One region of the Robertmurraya beringensis genome, then DNA from elsewhere that is predicted to be linked to it. Evidence: a T-box and tRNA genes for the amino acid it is inferred to sense, from the RefSeq annotation. Region 1 holds a T-box; the other regions hold tRNA genes.

Region 1 (4,055 bases):
CGTATCTTATGCACTCAAAAGTCTCTTCTAACGCTTGCTTTACTCTTGCTGCTTCAATGGCTTCCCCTACTTGCTGATAAAGTACTTCGACACGCTTTTGAATACTTGTATCAATTGCTGATTGAGGGACCTCTCCTGATAATTGATTTTGGATGAACTTTAAAGTGCGGTTTACAAAATTCCCATACGCCCCTAACAGTTCGCTGTTATGACTGTAAATAAACTCTCGCCAAGAGAAATCTGTATCACGGTTTTCTGGTGCATTGATGGTTAGAAAGTAGCGTATGGAGTCAGGATGATACCTTTCCAATAGATCCGGGATCCAAATAGCCCAGTTTTTGCTTGTTGAGATCTTCTTTTTTTCTAATGTGACGTACTCATTTGAGACGATATACTTCGGATAGGCCTCCAAGCCTGCCCCCATTTGGATTGCGGGCCAAATGATAGAATGGAAAGGGATATTGTCTTTTCCGTGCACATAGTAGCTACGGGCAGATTCCTTCCAGAAACCTTCTACCTCTCTTCCCTTCTCAATTGCCCACTGCTGACTTGCTGAGTAATATCCTGATACCGCTTCAATCCACACATAAATTTTCTTCTGTTCAAATCCTTTTATTGGAACCGACACACCAATGGGCAGGTCCCGAGTCGCCGGACGATCTTTCAGTCCTTCCTTTAAGTACCTCTCGGTTAATTGCAATGCATTTTCACGCCATACCCCTTCTCTATCCTTTTTGAGTTCTTCTATTCGGTGTTGAAGTTTACTTAATGCTAAGTAATAATGCTCCGTTTTCTTAATGACAGGTGATGAACCACATATTTTACAAGTCTTATGATAAAGCTCAACTGGATCTAGTATCGTAGAACAATAATCACATTGATCACCACGGGCATGTTCTCCACAGGTCGGGCAATTTCCTTCTACATAACGGTCAGGAAGAAACTGATCACAAGAATTACAATACACTTGATCGTTTTCTTTGGTATAAAGGAGACCATTATGATTAAGCTTTAAAAATAAGTCTTGGACCACACTAGCGTGGTGAGCAGTATCTGTACGTGTATAACAATCATAAGAGAATCCTAGTTTTGTAAAGCATTCAGTAAACTCTTGGTGATAACGGTTAGCTATCTCACTTACATCCACCCCATCTTGCATGGCACGAATCGCGATAGGTGTCCCGTTACAGTCACTTCCAGACACATATAAAACCTCTTCCCCTTTTAAACGGTAATATCTGGCCAGAACATCACCTGGCAGTAAGCTTGCTATATGACCAATATGCAGGGAACCATTTGCATATGGCCAAGCACCCCCAATAAATACATTCATTCATGATTCCTCCTTTAAAAAAATAAAAAAAGCCCTGTCCGTATCTTAATAAAGATAAGGACAGGGCTTTACTCCCGTGGTACCACCTTAATTCACCAACAGCTTACACTGCTAGCCTCAGCAAGTACTAAAGTAGCTAAAACTCTACTCATATACCGTGACGTTGATAACGGGCGTCAACTCCCGACAACTCCTACTTCTGTCCATGGCAGGTTCAGTTCGCAGCTCCGAGGCCATTGTTCAAATGCGTATCCTTACTCCTTTTCAGCAACCGGAGCTCTCTGCAAAGAATCCCTACATTTTACTTTTCCTCTTCCACGCCTTTAATGATATTATAAACAAAATACATAAATGTAACAATATACCAATTTTTATTTATAAAACTAAAAAAGCAGGTTCAATCAGGCAAAAAATAAGCGGAGTTTTTCCGGTTAGATGCCGATTGAAGGCTCGTTTGGGGGTGAATAAGGGGAGATTTTCCGGGTATGCCATGAAAAATCCCCCTATTTTCACGTTTTCGAGTTTATAGGTGGAATTTCTCCGTTTATTTAAGCTATTTTTTATCGTATTTACTAATTAAGCGGAAATTCTCCGTTTATTTCTCAACTAGGGTGCTTAGCCCAATCCCCCAACCGATAAGTGCTGACCCTCTTGTACCTAGATATATATAAATCTAAAAAAGCCGGTTCAATCCAGAACCGACTGTTTCTTTTATGAATTGGATGGTTCAGGGTTGTTTAATTTACTATTTCTATACCCATAACCAATATAGATGGCTAAACCGAGTACTAACCAGACCAAAAATCCCTTCCAAGTAAATGCTGATAACTGGAGCATTAAATACACACAAAACACAACTGCCAAGATAGGAATTATAGGAACAAGTGGTGTCTTGAACGGACGATGTAAATCGGGCTGTGTTTTACGAAGTACAGCGACTCCAAGAGATACCGTTGCAAAGGCAAACAATGTTCCAATGCTTGTTAACTCAGCTAGTTTGTTTAAAGGAATGAATCCTGCAAAAATCGCTACTAATCCTCCTGTTACCCATGTGCTTGTAATTGGCACTTGAGATTTCGGGTGAACCGTTGATAATTTTTTCGGTAACAACCCATCTCGACTAATTGCATAGAATAAACGTGTTTGTCCAAACATCATAACAATTAGGACGGTTGTAATACCTACGATTGCTCCAAGCGAGATAAATCCTGCAGCCCAGTCTTGTTGGATAAATCGTAGGGCAAAGGCTACTGGATCCTTTACGTTTAAAAGGTTGAACGGTACAATTCCTGTTAAGATTAAGGAAACAGCAATATATAAAACGGTACATACAGCAAGAGCAGAAATAATCCCAATCGGAAGATTCCGTTGAGGATTCTTTACCTCTTCAGCTGCTGTTGAAACAGCGTCAAATCCAAAATATGCAAATACTACGACAGCTGCACCCGCTACGACTCCTGAAGCTCCAAATGGCATAAATGGTTGCCAATTGGTTGGTTCCACATACCATACCCCAATAGCAATAAATAGGAGAACCACAGCAACTTTAATCACAACCATGATGGCATTAAATTTTGCTGATTCCTTCACGCCTCGTGTTAATAAAAGGGTCACTAATAAAACGATAATAACAGCTGGTAGGTCTACAATTGTTCCTTTTGATGGGTCAAACGCACTTGTTAGAAAAGTAGGTAAATGCCATCCGAACCCTGCCATTAAACTTTGAAAATAGCCTGACCAACCACTTGCAACCGCTGATGAAGCGAGTCCATATTCCAACACTAAATCCCAACCAAGTACCCATGCAAGCAGTTCTCCAAACGCAACATATCCATATGTATAGGCACTACCTGATTGAGGGATCATTGAAGCAAATTCTGAGTAACATAATGCTGCAAATGCACAAGCTAGTCCAGCAATAATAAAGGATAAGATAAGTGCAGGCCCTGCATATTCAGCTGCTGCCACTCCAGTTAAAACGAATACTCCTGTTCCGATTATGGCTCCAACACCGAGTAGAGTTAGGTCAAATGCTCCTAATACTCTTTTGAGGGAATTTTCAGACACTGATTTCCCTACTTGTTTCTTACGAAATAAATCCATTATATCCTCCTATAAAAATTGAAATAATTGTCGAAAAATAGCGAATACACCTTAGCCATTTTACATAATTGTTTGTTAATTGTAAATTATAAATTATGGTAATATAACAGATTCAAAATATTTCTAATTCTATTTTGCTCAGTTACAATTGCACTATGTTTAAAAACCAAAAAAGACCCTTACTCTATCTCTCGATAGAATAAAGGTCTTTTTAAAAATTAAGCGTGAAAATTCGTTCCATCCGTTGTTGCTTCAATAATGCCGGCACGAATCACAAAGTCTCCAAAATGTTCCCCTTCGTTACGTTCCTTTGCATATCGAGGAAGAATGGAACCAAGCTCTCGAAGGATTTCTTCTTCTCCGATATTTTCACGGTACATCTTGCTTAAGCGGCTTCCATCAAAGGCAGCACCTAAATACATATTGTATTTTCCAGGGGCTTTACCGATAAACCCAATTTCACCTAAGGCATGCCTTGCACATCCGTTTGGACATCCAGTCATACGAATCGTAATTTCTTTATCTCTTAGCCCATTCTCTTCAACGATTTCTTCAATCTTATCGATAAGAGTTGGCAGATATCTCTCCGCTTCCGCCATGGCAAGTCCACAGGTTGGTA
Region 2 (4,055 bases), on a different contig from region 1:
ACTCGTTGACCATCTGAATTAGGCCAATAAATGATGTTTGAAACTGCATCTACGCGAAATCCGTCCACATGAAAGTATTCCATCCAAAACAATGCATTAGAAATTAAGAAACTCTGTACCTCTGTTTTACTTAAGTCGAAATTAGCAGTACCCCAAGTGTAATTTTCACGATCAATCTCTGTCTCATATTCATAAACCCAAGATCCATCAAATCGGTGTAATCCGTGGGCGTCTTTACAGAAATGACCTGGTACCCAATCCATAATTACTCCAATATGATTTTGGTGACATTGATCAATAAAATACATCAGATCATGAGGGGTTCCATAACGGCTAGTAACGGAAAAATATCCTGTTCCTTGATAGCCCCAAGATATATCTAAAGGGTGTTCCACTAATGGCAATAGCTCAATATGAGTAAATCCGTGGTCAAGTACATAAGGAATGACCTCATCAGCTAATTCACGATACGTTAAAAAGCTGCCGTCCTCTTTCTTTTTCCATGATCCAACATGCATCTCATAGATAACAGTAGGACTTGAATACACTTTGTTTTTCTCTTTTTTCTGAAGCCATTTTTGATCGTTCCATTGGAAACCATCTAAGGGGTAACAAATGGATGCTGTTTTTGGCCGTTCTTCAGAGAAAAACGCATAAGGATCAGATTTCAATAATACTTCTCCCGTGGATGTATGAATTTCATATTTATAAAGGCAGCCCGTTAAATCCTGCTCAACAATGAGCATCCAAACTCCTTCATCATTCACCTTTTTAAATTCATAACCACTTCCATTCCAATTGTTTACATCACTAGCAAGAGATACTTTTGTTGCGTTTGGTGCCCACACGCAAAATCTCGTGCATGTCTTTTCATCAATAGTAAGAACATGGGCTCCAAACAAACGGTAACATTCAAAGAAATTACCCTCATGAAATAAATGAAGCTGGTATTCAGTTGGATGAATCAAATCCAAAATCATTCTACTCCCTACCTATTCATTAGTTTTGTACATTACTTTTACTGTATAATTCTTGCCAATCTTTCAAATCCCTTTTTAATTTTTCTGACAATTAACTCTCCATTTCGACACAATTAGCTATTAGACATATGATTTCGACGGCATTCATCCCTTTAACGCAGCAAACTGCAAAAAATGATAGAAATTATTTTTTAATAGATAATAAATTTTATGATGCAGATATAGAGATATATGCTAATTATTTGGTTGTAATGAATAAAATGTGTATTTTGAATTATGAAATAATTGAATTTAGAATAATATATTTAAGAGGATTTCTTTGTGTGAAAAGGTCATTTTTATGCTGAAAAATGAAAGGGTTTTCATTCATTTGTCGAAAATTGGAAACCTTAACAATTGGTTAGAGGACATTTAATAGAAGAGATAAATAAACCCTCTATTGATAGTAAATTGTCATCAATAGAGGGTTAGTAGAAGAGTTAAGAACAGATACCCTTGCACCTGGAAAAAGACGCAAAGAGGTATTCTTTAATATGGTTAGTTAATTACTTCTGATATCATTAACTAGTGAAGAACTTACCAAATAGAAAAAAACATTGAACAAATGTTCAATGTTTTTTATGACCCCTACGGGATTCGAACCCGTGTTACCGCCGTGAAAGGGCGGTGTCTTAACCGCTTGACCAAGGGGCCATATGGCGGAGAAGGAGGGATTTGAACCCTCGCGCCGGTTACCCGACCTACACCCTTAGCAGGGGCGCCTCTTCAGCCTCTTGAGTACTTCCCCATATGGCTCCACAGACAGGACTCGAACCTGTGACCGTTCGGTTAACAGCCGAATGCTCTACCAACTGAGCTACTGTGGAATATTGGTAAGTTTTTTAGGTAGTGCAAAAAGTTCTGGTGGGCCTAAATGGACTCGAACCATCGACCTCACGCTTATCAGGCGTGCGCTCTAACCAGCTGAGCTATAGGCCCTTAAATGGAGCGGGTGATGAGAATCGAACTCACGACATCAGCTTGGAAGGCTGAGGTTTTACCATTAAACTACACCCGCAAAAATATTATGGGGCGACTGATGGGAATTGAACCCACGAATGCCGGAACCACAATCCGGTGCGTTAACCACTTCGCCACAATCGCCATAATTATATTGAAAATAAATGGTGGCTCAGGACGGAATCGAACCGCCGACACAAGGATTTTCAGTCCTTTGCTCTACCAACTGAGCTACTGAGCCATACTTAAGATAATACCCTAGATAAAGTTATGTTTCGTCCTTCGTCCCGATTTTCAATCGGTACGCTGGCTGTTTTGCTTTGTAGCTTATTCATCGTGCTCTACCGACTGAGCTACTGAGCCAACTTTGAATTATTTAATGGCGGTCCCGACCGGGATCGAACCGGCGATCTCCTGCGTGACAGGCAGGCATGTTAACCGCTACACCACGGGACCAGAGTTTTTTCAAGTTTCCTTGAAAATAACTTTTTAATTGCGGGGACAGGATTTGAACCTGCGACCTTCGGGTTATGAGCCCGACGAGCTACCAGACTGCTCCACCCCGCGACGATATTAAATTATATGGAGGAGGTAGAGGGATTCGAACCCCCGCGCGGTTTGACCCGCCTGTCGGTTTTCAAGACCGATCCCTTCAGCCGGACTTGGGTATACCTCCAAATATCGTAAATGGTGGACCTTGTAGGACTCGAACCTACGACCGGACGGTTATGAGCCGTCTGCTCTAACCAGCTGAGCTAAAGGTCCAAGGATAACTAATTTAGTAATTTTGGTAGCGGCGGAGGGGATCGAACCCCCGACCTCACGGGTATGAACCGTACGCTCTAGCCAGCTGAGCTACACCGCCAAATTTAATTTAATGAAGATTTTTTCACTACACTACGTTTCGTGAAAAAATCTAAGTGGAGCCTAGCGGGATCGAACCGCTGACCTCCTGCGTGCAAGGCAGGCGCTCTCCCAGCTGAGCTAAGGCCCCATAATAAAGTTAGATGGTCGGGAAGACAGGATTCGAACCTGCGACCCCTTGGTCCCAAACCAAGTGCTCTACCAAGCTGAGCTACTCCCCGTTTAAATCTAATATGGCGCGCCCGAAAGGAGTCGAACCCATAACCTTCTGATCCGTAGTCAGACGCTCTATCCAATTGAGCTACGGGCGCATTATTTTAATTTACTCTCAAAGTAACAAGATAGTTTAATGGAAGGATATTTTACTTTGTAAAAATCCTTGGTGCCGAGGACCGGAATCGAACCGGTACGGTAGTCACCTACCGCAGGATTTTAAGTCCTGTGCGTCTGCCAGTTCCGCCACCCCGGCAAAAGAAGTTCTTGGAGCGGAAGACGGGATTCGAACCCGCGACCCCAACCTTGGCAAGGTTGTATTCTACCACTGAACTACTTCCGCAAATAATAAGTTATTTTGCTAGAGAAAAACTTAAGTGCGGGTGAAGGGAGTCGAACCCCCACGCCTTGCGGCGCTAGATCCTAAGTCTAGTGCGTCTGCCAATTCCGCCACACCCGCATAAATATTAATTAATGGAAAGTTATTTTGCTGAAGCAAAAAACTTTGGTGAGCCATGAAGGACTCGAACCTTCGACCCTCTGATTAAAAGTCAGATGCTCTACCGACTGAGCTAATGGCTCGTACTAAATGGTGCCGGTGAGAGGACTTGAACCCCCAACCTACTGATTACAAGTCAGTTGCTCTACCAATTGAGCTACGCCGGCGAGAAAAGGAATAATATTTTTACTGAGTGAATTTTTAATGGATGATTATTTTTCACTTAGTGAAAAAAATCTTGGTGGAGGATGACGGGATCGAACCGCCGACCCCCTGCTTGTAAGGCAGGTGCTCTCCCAGCTGAGCTAATCCTCCATTAACGCCTGGCGACGTCCTACTCTCACAGAGGGAAACCCTCAACTACCATCGGCGCTGAAAAGCTTAACTTCCGTGTTCGGTATGGGAACGGGTGTGACCTTTTCGCTATCGCCACCAGACTATTTATGCGACACTATTTATTATAATAGTTTTTCACAATTTTTCAAGAGAAATTTTTAACC
Region 3 (4,055 bases), on a different contig from region 1:
GCCAATCATCGACCTTTGTGATTCATTTTTAACTTTATCGATTGCCATAAAAGGAATACCTAAAATTTTTATGTCACCTTCATAACCATTTCGATTAAGCCATTTTTTAATAGAGTCGCTGATTTTACCATCTTTCTCCTTTAGCTCGTTCCAGTCCTTCGATTGAATTTCATCCAGATCTATTTGTGTTTTTTGTAATGTAAAATCCCAGGGTTGAATGGGATCAAAAGGATCTGGTTTGATTGGGAAATATGGGCTTGGATTTCCGCCCCATACATTTTTATTACTCTCTGTGATTCCACCATTACTTGCAGAATAAAAAGCGCTTATGGGCTTATTTTGAAATGTAATAATTTCTCCTTTTGTATCAATTACAGCCCTCTTTGTATTACTAAATTCATTGTATCCTCCGTAAACTTGATATTGGATGGTGTCGTCGAGTTGGGGATTCTTATGGGTGATTGTATACGTGCGAGCAGCTAACGTTTGTGCCTTTAAAGCCTCAATATTCCATTCAGGAAACACTTCAAATGGAACAACTCCTTTTAAGTAATCCTCTAATAGTATCTGATTAGCAGGTCTTATGTGTTTTCCTTCTATATCAAACTCTACCGCTCCCATATAAGGTCTTCCATCAATGTATATTAGGTGCTCTTCATCATAAGTATCAGGATATAAAATGAACGGGCTACCGATTTCCATTTTTGACTTACCGCAAATAAGAAACATTTTGCCATCTTTAAATGAAATTGTATATTCATCCCCTTCATTTAACACCAATGCTGGATCTAATGTTGAATAATTACCTTTTATGTAAAATGGTATTTTAGAGGTATCTCCAATATAATTTCGTAATCTCACAGAGATCATCTCTTCCGCTTGCACTTCACTTGTGAAAGCGAGTAAAACGAATATGAAAATCGATAGGATAAAAGTTTTCATAACCATATTATTTATTATGTTTTTACTGATTATTCCTGAAGCTTTATTCCAACTCTTATAATTCTGTTTGATTAACGTTAAGTTCAATCAAATTACCATCTGGGTCAGCACAGAAAATTTGTGCAAATCCACTTTTTCCGTAGGGTTTTTCAAGAATTTCCACTTCATTTTGTTTTAACCATGTAAGCGCATCATAATAGTTCTCTACTCTCAGAGCAAAGTGACCTTCTCTGCTGGATAAGCTTTTATCCTGACGAATCGTCTGTGAAGAAGGATCAACGATCAAGTGGAGTTGCTGTCCCTCTATTTCATACCAGGCACCTGAAAAATCAAAATCTGGACGTGGTATTTCATTTAAACATAATACATTCCCATAGAAATCTTTTGCTCTTTCCAAATCTGTAACTGTAAGACTTACGTGATGGAGACTTTTATATTTAATCAAAATGTACACTCCTTTTATTCTTCTCTTATTTGTATCTTACTCAAAAAACCTCCTATGTGGAAGTGGCCTCCCACCCTCTACTCTTCAAGTTTATCTGAAAAGCCCAAGGGTTAACATTTTCTTAAAAGATAAAAAAACACAACAAAAAAACGCTTGATAGCGTTTTTGTTGTGTTTTTATTTTTTACGCGCCTTAGAGGATTCGAACCTCTGACCGTACGCTTAGAAGGCGTATGCTCTATCCAGCTGAGCTAAAGGCGCATCTATATAGTGGCGGAGAAGGAGGGATTTGAACCCTCGCGCCGGTTACCCGACCTACACCCTTAGCAGGGGCGCCTCTTCAGCCTCTTGAGTACTTCCCCATAGACATAAAAATGGCTCCGCAGGTAGGACTCGAACCTACGACCGATCGGTTAACAGCCGATTGCTCTACCACTGAGCTACTGCGGAACATTGAAGAATTATTTTAATAGGGTAAAAAATCTGGTGGGCCTAAATGGACTCGAACCATCGACCTCACGCTTATCAGGCGTGCGCTCTAACCAGCTGAGCTATAGGCCCCTATTTGGAGCGGGTGATGAGAATCGAACTCACGACATCAGCTTGGAAGGCTGAGGTTTTACCATTAAACTACACCCGCAAATATAAAATTGGAGGCAACACCCGGATTTGAACCGGGGATAAAGGTTTTGCAGACCTCTGCCTTACCACTTGGCTATGCTGCCATAACTGGGCTAGCTGGATTCGAACCAACGCATGACGGAGTCAAAGTCCGTTGCCTTACCGCTTGGCTATAGCCCAATGAAAAAATTTATAAATAATGGGGCGACTGATGGGAATCGAACCCACGAATGTCGGAACCACAATCCGATGCGTTAACCACTTCGCCACAACCGCCATAATGGTGGAGGGGGACGGATTCGAACCGCCGAACCCAAGGGAGCGGATTTACAGTCCGCCGCGTTTAGCCACTTCGCTACCCCTCCATATAAAAATGATAAGAAACATTAATATGAATGGTGGCTCAGGACGGAATCGAACCGCCGACACAAGGATTTTCAGTCCTTTGCTCTACCGACTGAGCTACTGAGCCATATTTATTATAGTACCCTAGATACAGTTTTGCTTCGTCCTTCGTCCCGATTTTTCAAATCGGTACGCTGGATGCAATTCTAAGAAGATTATTCATCGTGCTCTACCGACTGAGCTACTGATACATATAAAATGGCGGTCCCGACCGGGATCGAACCGGCGATCTCCTGCGTGACAGGCAGGCATGTTAACCGCTACACCACGGGACCAGAAATTTTTCAAATTTAATTGAAAAATTTAGATTGCGGGGACAGGATTTGAACCTGCGACCTTCGGGTTATGAGCCCGACGAGCTACCAGACTGCTCCACCCCGCGATAATATTATAAGAAAAAGCTGTGTTGCATTTAAAAAATGGAGGAGGTAGAGGGATTCGAACCCCCGCGCGGTTTGACCCGCCTGTCGGTTTTCAAGACCGATCCCTTCAGCCGGACTTGGGTATACCTCCGTATCTTTGGTAGCGGCGGAGGGGATCGAACCCCCGACCTCACGGGTATGAACCGTACGCTCTAGCCAGCTGAGCTACACCGCCAAAATAATTCATTGAATTTTTAAAACACATGTTCAGGAATTAATGAAGATTATTTTCACTACACTACGTTCCGTGAAAAAATCTAAGTGGAGCCTAGCGGGATCGAACCGCTGACCTCCTGCGTGCAAGGCAGGCGCTCTCCCAGCTGAGCTAAGGCCCCATAATAAAGTTAGATGGTCGGGAAGACAGGATTCGAACCTGCGACCCCTTGGTCCCAAACCAAGTGCTCTACCAAGCTGAGCTACTCCCCGATTAAAACTAATATGGCGCGCCCGAAAGGAGTCGAACCCATAACCTTCTGATCCGTAGTCAGACGCTCTATCCAATTGAGCTACGGGCGCATGTTTTTCACTTTGATATCCAAGTGATAAGGAAAAAATGAAACCTATTTTGCTTTGCAATTTATCGATGGATATTTTACTTCGTAAAAATCCTTGGTGCCGAGGACCGGAATCGAACCGGTACGGTAGTCACCTACCGCAGGATTTTAAGTCCTGTGCGTCTGCCAGTTCCGCCACCCCGGCAAAAGAAGTTCTTGGAGCGGAAGACGGGATTCGAACCCGCGACCCCAACCTTGGCAAGGTTGTATTCTACCACTGAACTACTTCCGCAAATGGAAAATTATTTTACTATTGTATAAAACGTTGGTGCGGGTGAAGGGAGTCGAACCCCCACGCCTTGCGGCGCTAGATCCTAAGTCTAGTGCGTCTGCCAATTCCGCCACACCCGCGTTATGATAATTAATGGAAAGTTGTTTTGCTGAAGCAAAAAACTTTGGTGAGCCATGAAGGACTCGAACCTTCGACCCTCTGATTAAAAGTCAGATGCTCTACCGACTGAGCTAATGGCTCGGTATAAAGTGGTGCCGGTGAGAGGACTTGAACCCCCAACCTACTGATTACAAGTCAGTTGCTCTACCAATTGAGCTACGCCGGCTTATTAAGAAGACTATTTTTCACTTTCGTGACTTTAGGATGAATATTTTTCACTTCGTGACTTAAGGATGAATATTTTTCACTTCGTGAAAAAATTCTTAATGGAGGATG

Evidence for each region. The T-box of region 1 lies ahead of metG (methionine--tRNA ligase). A T-box ahead of a tRNA ligase gene usually reads a tRNA of that ligase, here a tRNA-Met.
Region 2: it has a tRNA-Met gene. The T-box ahead of metG (methionine--tRNA ligase) is inferred to sense a tRNA for this amino acid. The anticodon was not compared.
Region 3: it has a tRNA-Met gene. The T-box ahead of metG (methionine--tRNA ligase) is inferred to sense a tRNA for this amino acid. The anticodon was not compared.

Annotation. Positions count from the first base shown of each region.
Region 1 is NZ_JBHLUU010000010.1:23,036-27,090, reverse strand. Features, by position in the region: gene metG (methionine--tRNA ligase) at 1-1,333, opposite strand, end outside; T-box leader at 1,387-1,660, opposite strand; gene bcaP (branched-chain amino acid transporter BcaP) at 2,045-3,436, opposite strand; gene cysI (assimilatory sulfite reductase (NADPH) hemoprotein subunit) at 3,655-4,055, opposite strand, start outside.
Region 2 is NZ_JBHLUU010000009.1:127-4,181, reverse strand. Features, by position in the region: gene glgB (1,4-alpha-glucan branching protein GlgB) at 1-980, opposite strand, end outside; tRNA gene ACFFHF_RS01250 (tRNA-Glu) at 1,602-1,673, opposite strand; tRNA gene ACFFHF_RS01245 (tRNA-Ser) at 1,677-1,767, opposite strand; tRNA gene ACFFHF_RS01240 (tRNA-Asn) at 1,771-1,846, opposite strand; tRNA gene ACFFHF_RS01235 (tRNA-Ile) at 1,882-1,958, opposite strand; tRNA gene ACFFHF_RS01230 (tRNA-Gly) at 1,964-2,037, opposite strand; tRNA gene ACFFHF_RS01225 (tRNA-His) at 2,048-2,123, opposite strand; tRNA gene ACFFHF_RS01220 (tRNA-Phe) at 2,145-2,220, opposite strand; tRNA gene ACFFHF_RS01215 (tRNA-Asp) at 2,360-2,435, opposite strand; tRNA gene ACFFHF_RS01210 (tRNA-Met) at 2,473-2,546, opposite strand; tRNA gene ACFFHF_RS01205 (tRNA-Ser) at 2,563-2,655, opposite strand; tRNA gene ACFFHF_RS01200 (tRNA-Ile) at 2,668-2,744, opposite strand; tRNA gene ACFFHF_RS01195 (tRNA-Met) at 2,768-2,844, opposite strand; tRNA gene ACFFHF_RS01190 (tRNA-Ala) at 2,901-2,973, opposite strand; tRNA gene ACFFHF_RS01185 (tRNA-Pro) at 2,988-3,064, opposite strand; tRNA gene ACFFHF_RS01180 (tRNA-Arg) at 3,078-3,154, opposite strand; tRNA gene ACFFHF_RS01175 (tRNA-Leu) at 3,224-3,312, opposite strand; tRNA gene ACFFHF_RS01170 (tRNA-Gly) at 3,325-3,399, opposite strand; tRNA gene ACFFHF_RS01165 (tRNA-Leu) at 3,435-3,516, opposite strand; tRNA gene ACFFHF_RS01160 (tRNA-Lys) at 3,563-3,638, opposite strand; tRNA gene ACFFHF_RS01155 (tRNA-Thr) at 3,647-3,722, opposite strand; tRNA gene ACFFHF_RS01150 (tRNA-Val) at 3,795-3,870, opposite strand; rRNA gene rrf (5S ribosomal RNA) at 3,877-3,992, opposite strand.
Region 3 is NZ_JBHLUU010000017.1:50,473-54,527, forward strand. Features, by position in the region: gene ACFFHF_RS06250 (SpoIID/LytB domain-containing protein) at 1-1,029, opposite strand, end outside; gene ACFFHF_RS06255 (VOC family protein) at 998-1,387, opposite strand; tRNA gene ACFFHF_RS06260 (tRNA-Arg) at 1,574-1,647, opposite strand; tRNA gene ACFFHF_RS06265 (tRNA-Ser) at 1,658-1,748, opposite strand; tRNA gene ACFFHF_RS06270 (tRNA-Asn) at 1,762-1,836, opposite strand; tRNA gene ACFFHF_RS06275 (tRNA-Ile) at 1,871-1,947, opposite strand; tRNA gene ACFFHF_RS06280 (tRNA-Gly) at 1,953-2,026, opposite strand; tRNA gene ACFFHF_RS06285 (tRNA-Cys) at 2,038-2,111, opposite strand; tRNA gene ACFFHF_RS06290 (tRNA-Gln) at 2,116-2,187, opposite strand; tRNA gene ACFFHF_RS06295 (tRNA-His) at 2,208-2,283, opposite strand; tRNA gene ACFFHF_RS06300 (tRNA-Tyr) at 2,289-2,372, opposite strand; tRNA gene ACFFHF_RS06305 (tRNA-Phe) at 2,404-2,479, opposite strand; tRNA gene ACFFHF_RS06310 (tRNA-Asp) at 2,612-2,687, opposite strand; tRNA gene ACFFHF_RS06315 (tRNA-Met) at 2,721-2,794, opposite strand; tRNA gene ACFFHF_RS06320 (tRNA-Ser) at 2,833-2,925, opposite strand; tRNA gene ACFFHF_RS06325 (tRNA-Met) at 2,933-3,009, opposite strand; tRNA gene ACFFHF_RS06330 (tRNA-Ala) at 3,097-3,169, opposite strand; tRNA gene ACFFHF_RS06335 (tRNA-Pro) at 3,184-3,260, opposite strand; tRNA gene ACFFHF_RS06340 (tRNA-Arg) at 3,274-3,350, opposite strand; tRNA gene ACFFHF_RS06345 (tRNA-Leu) at 3,445-3,533, opposite strand; tRNA gene ACFFHF_RS06350 (tRNA-Gly) at 3,546-3,620, opposite strand; tRNA gene ACFFHF_RS06355 (tRNA-Leu) at 3,655-3,739, opposite strand; tRNA gene ACFFHF_RS06360 (tRNA-Lys) at 3,785-3,860, opposite strand; tRNA gene ACFFHF_RS06365 (tRNA-Thr) at 3,870-3,945, opposite strand; tRNA gene ACFFHF_RS06370 (tRNA-Val) at 4,047-4,055, opposite strand, start outside.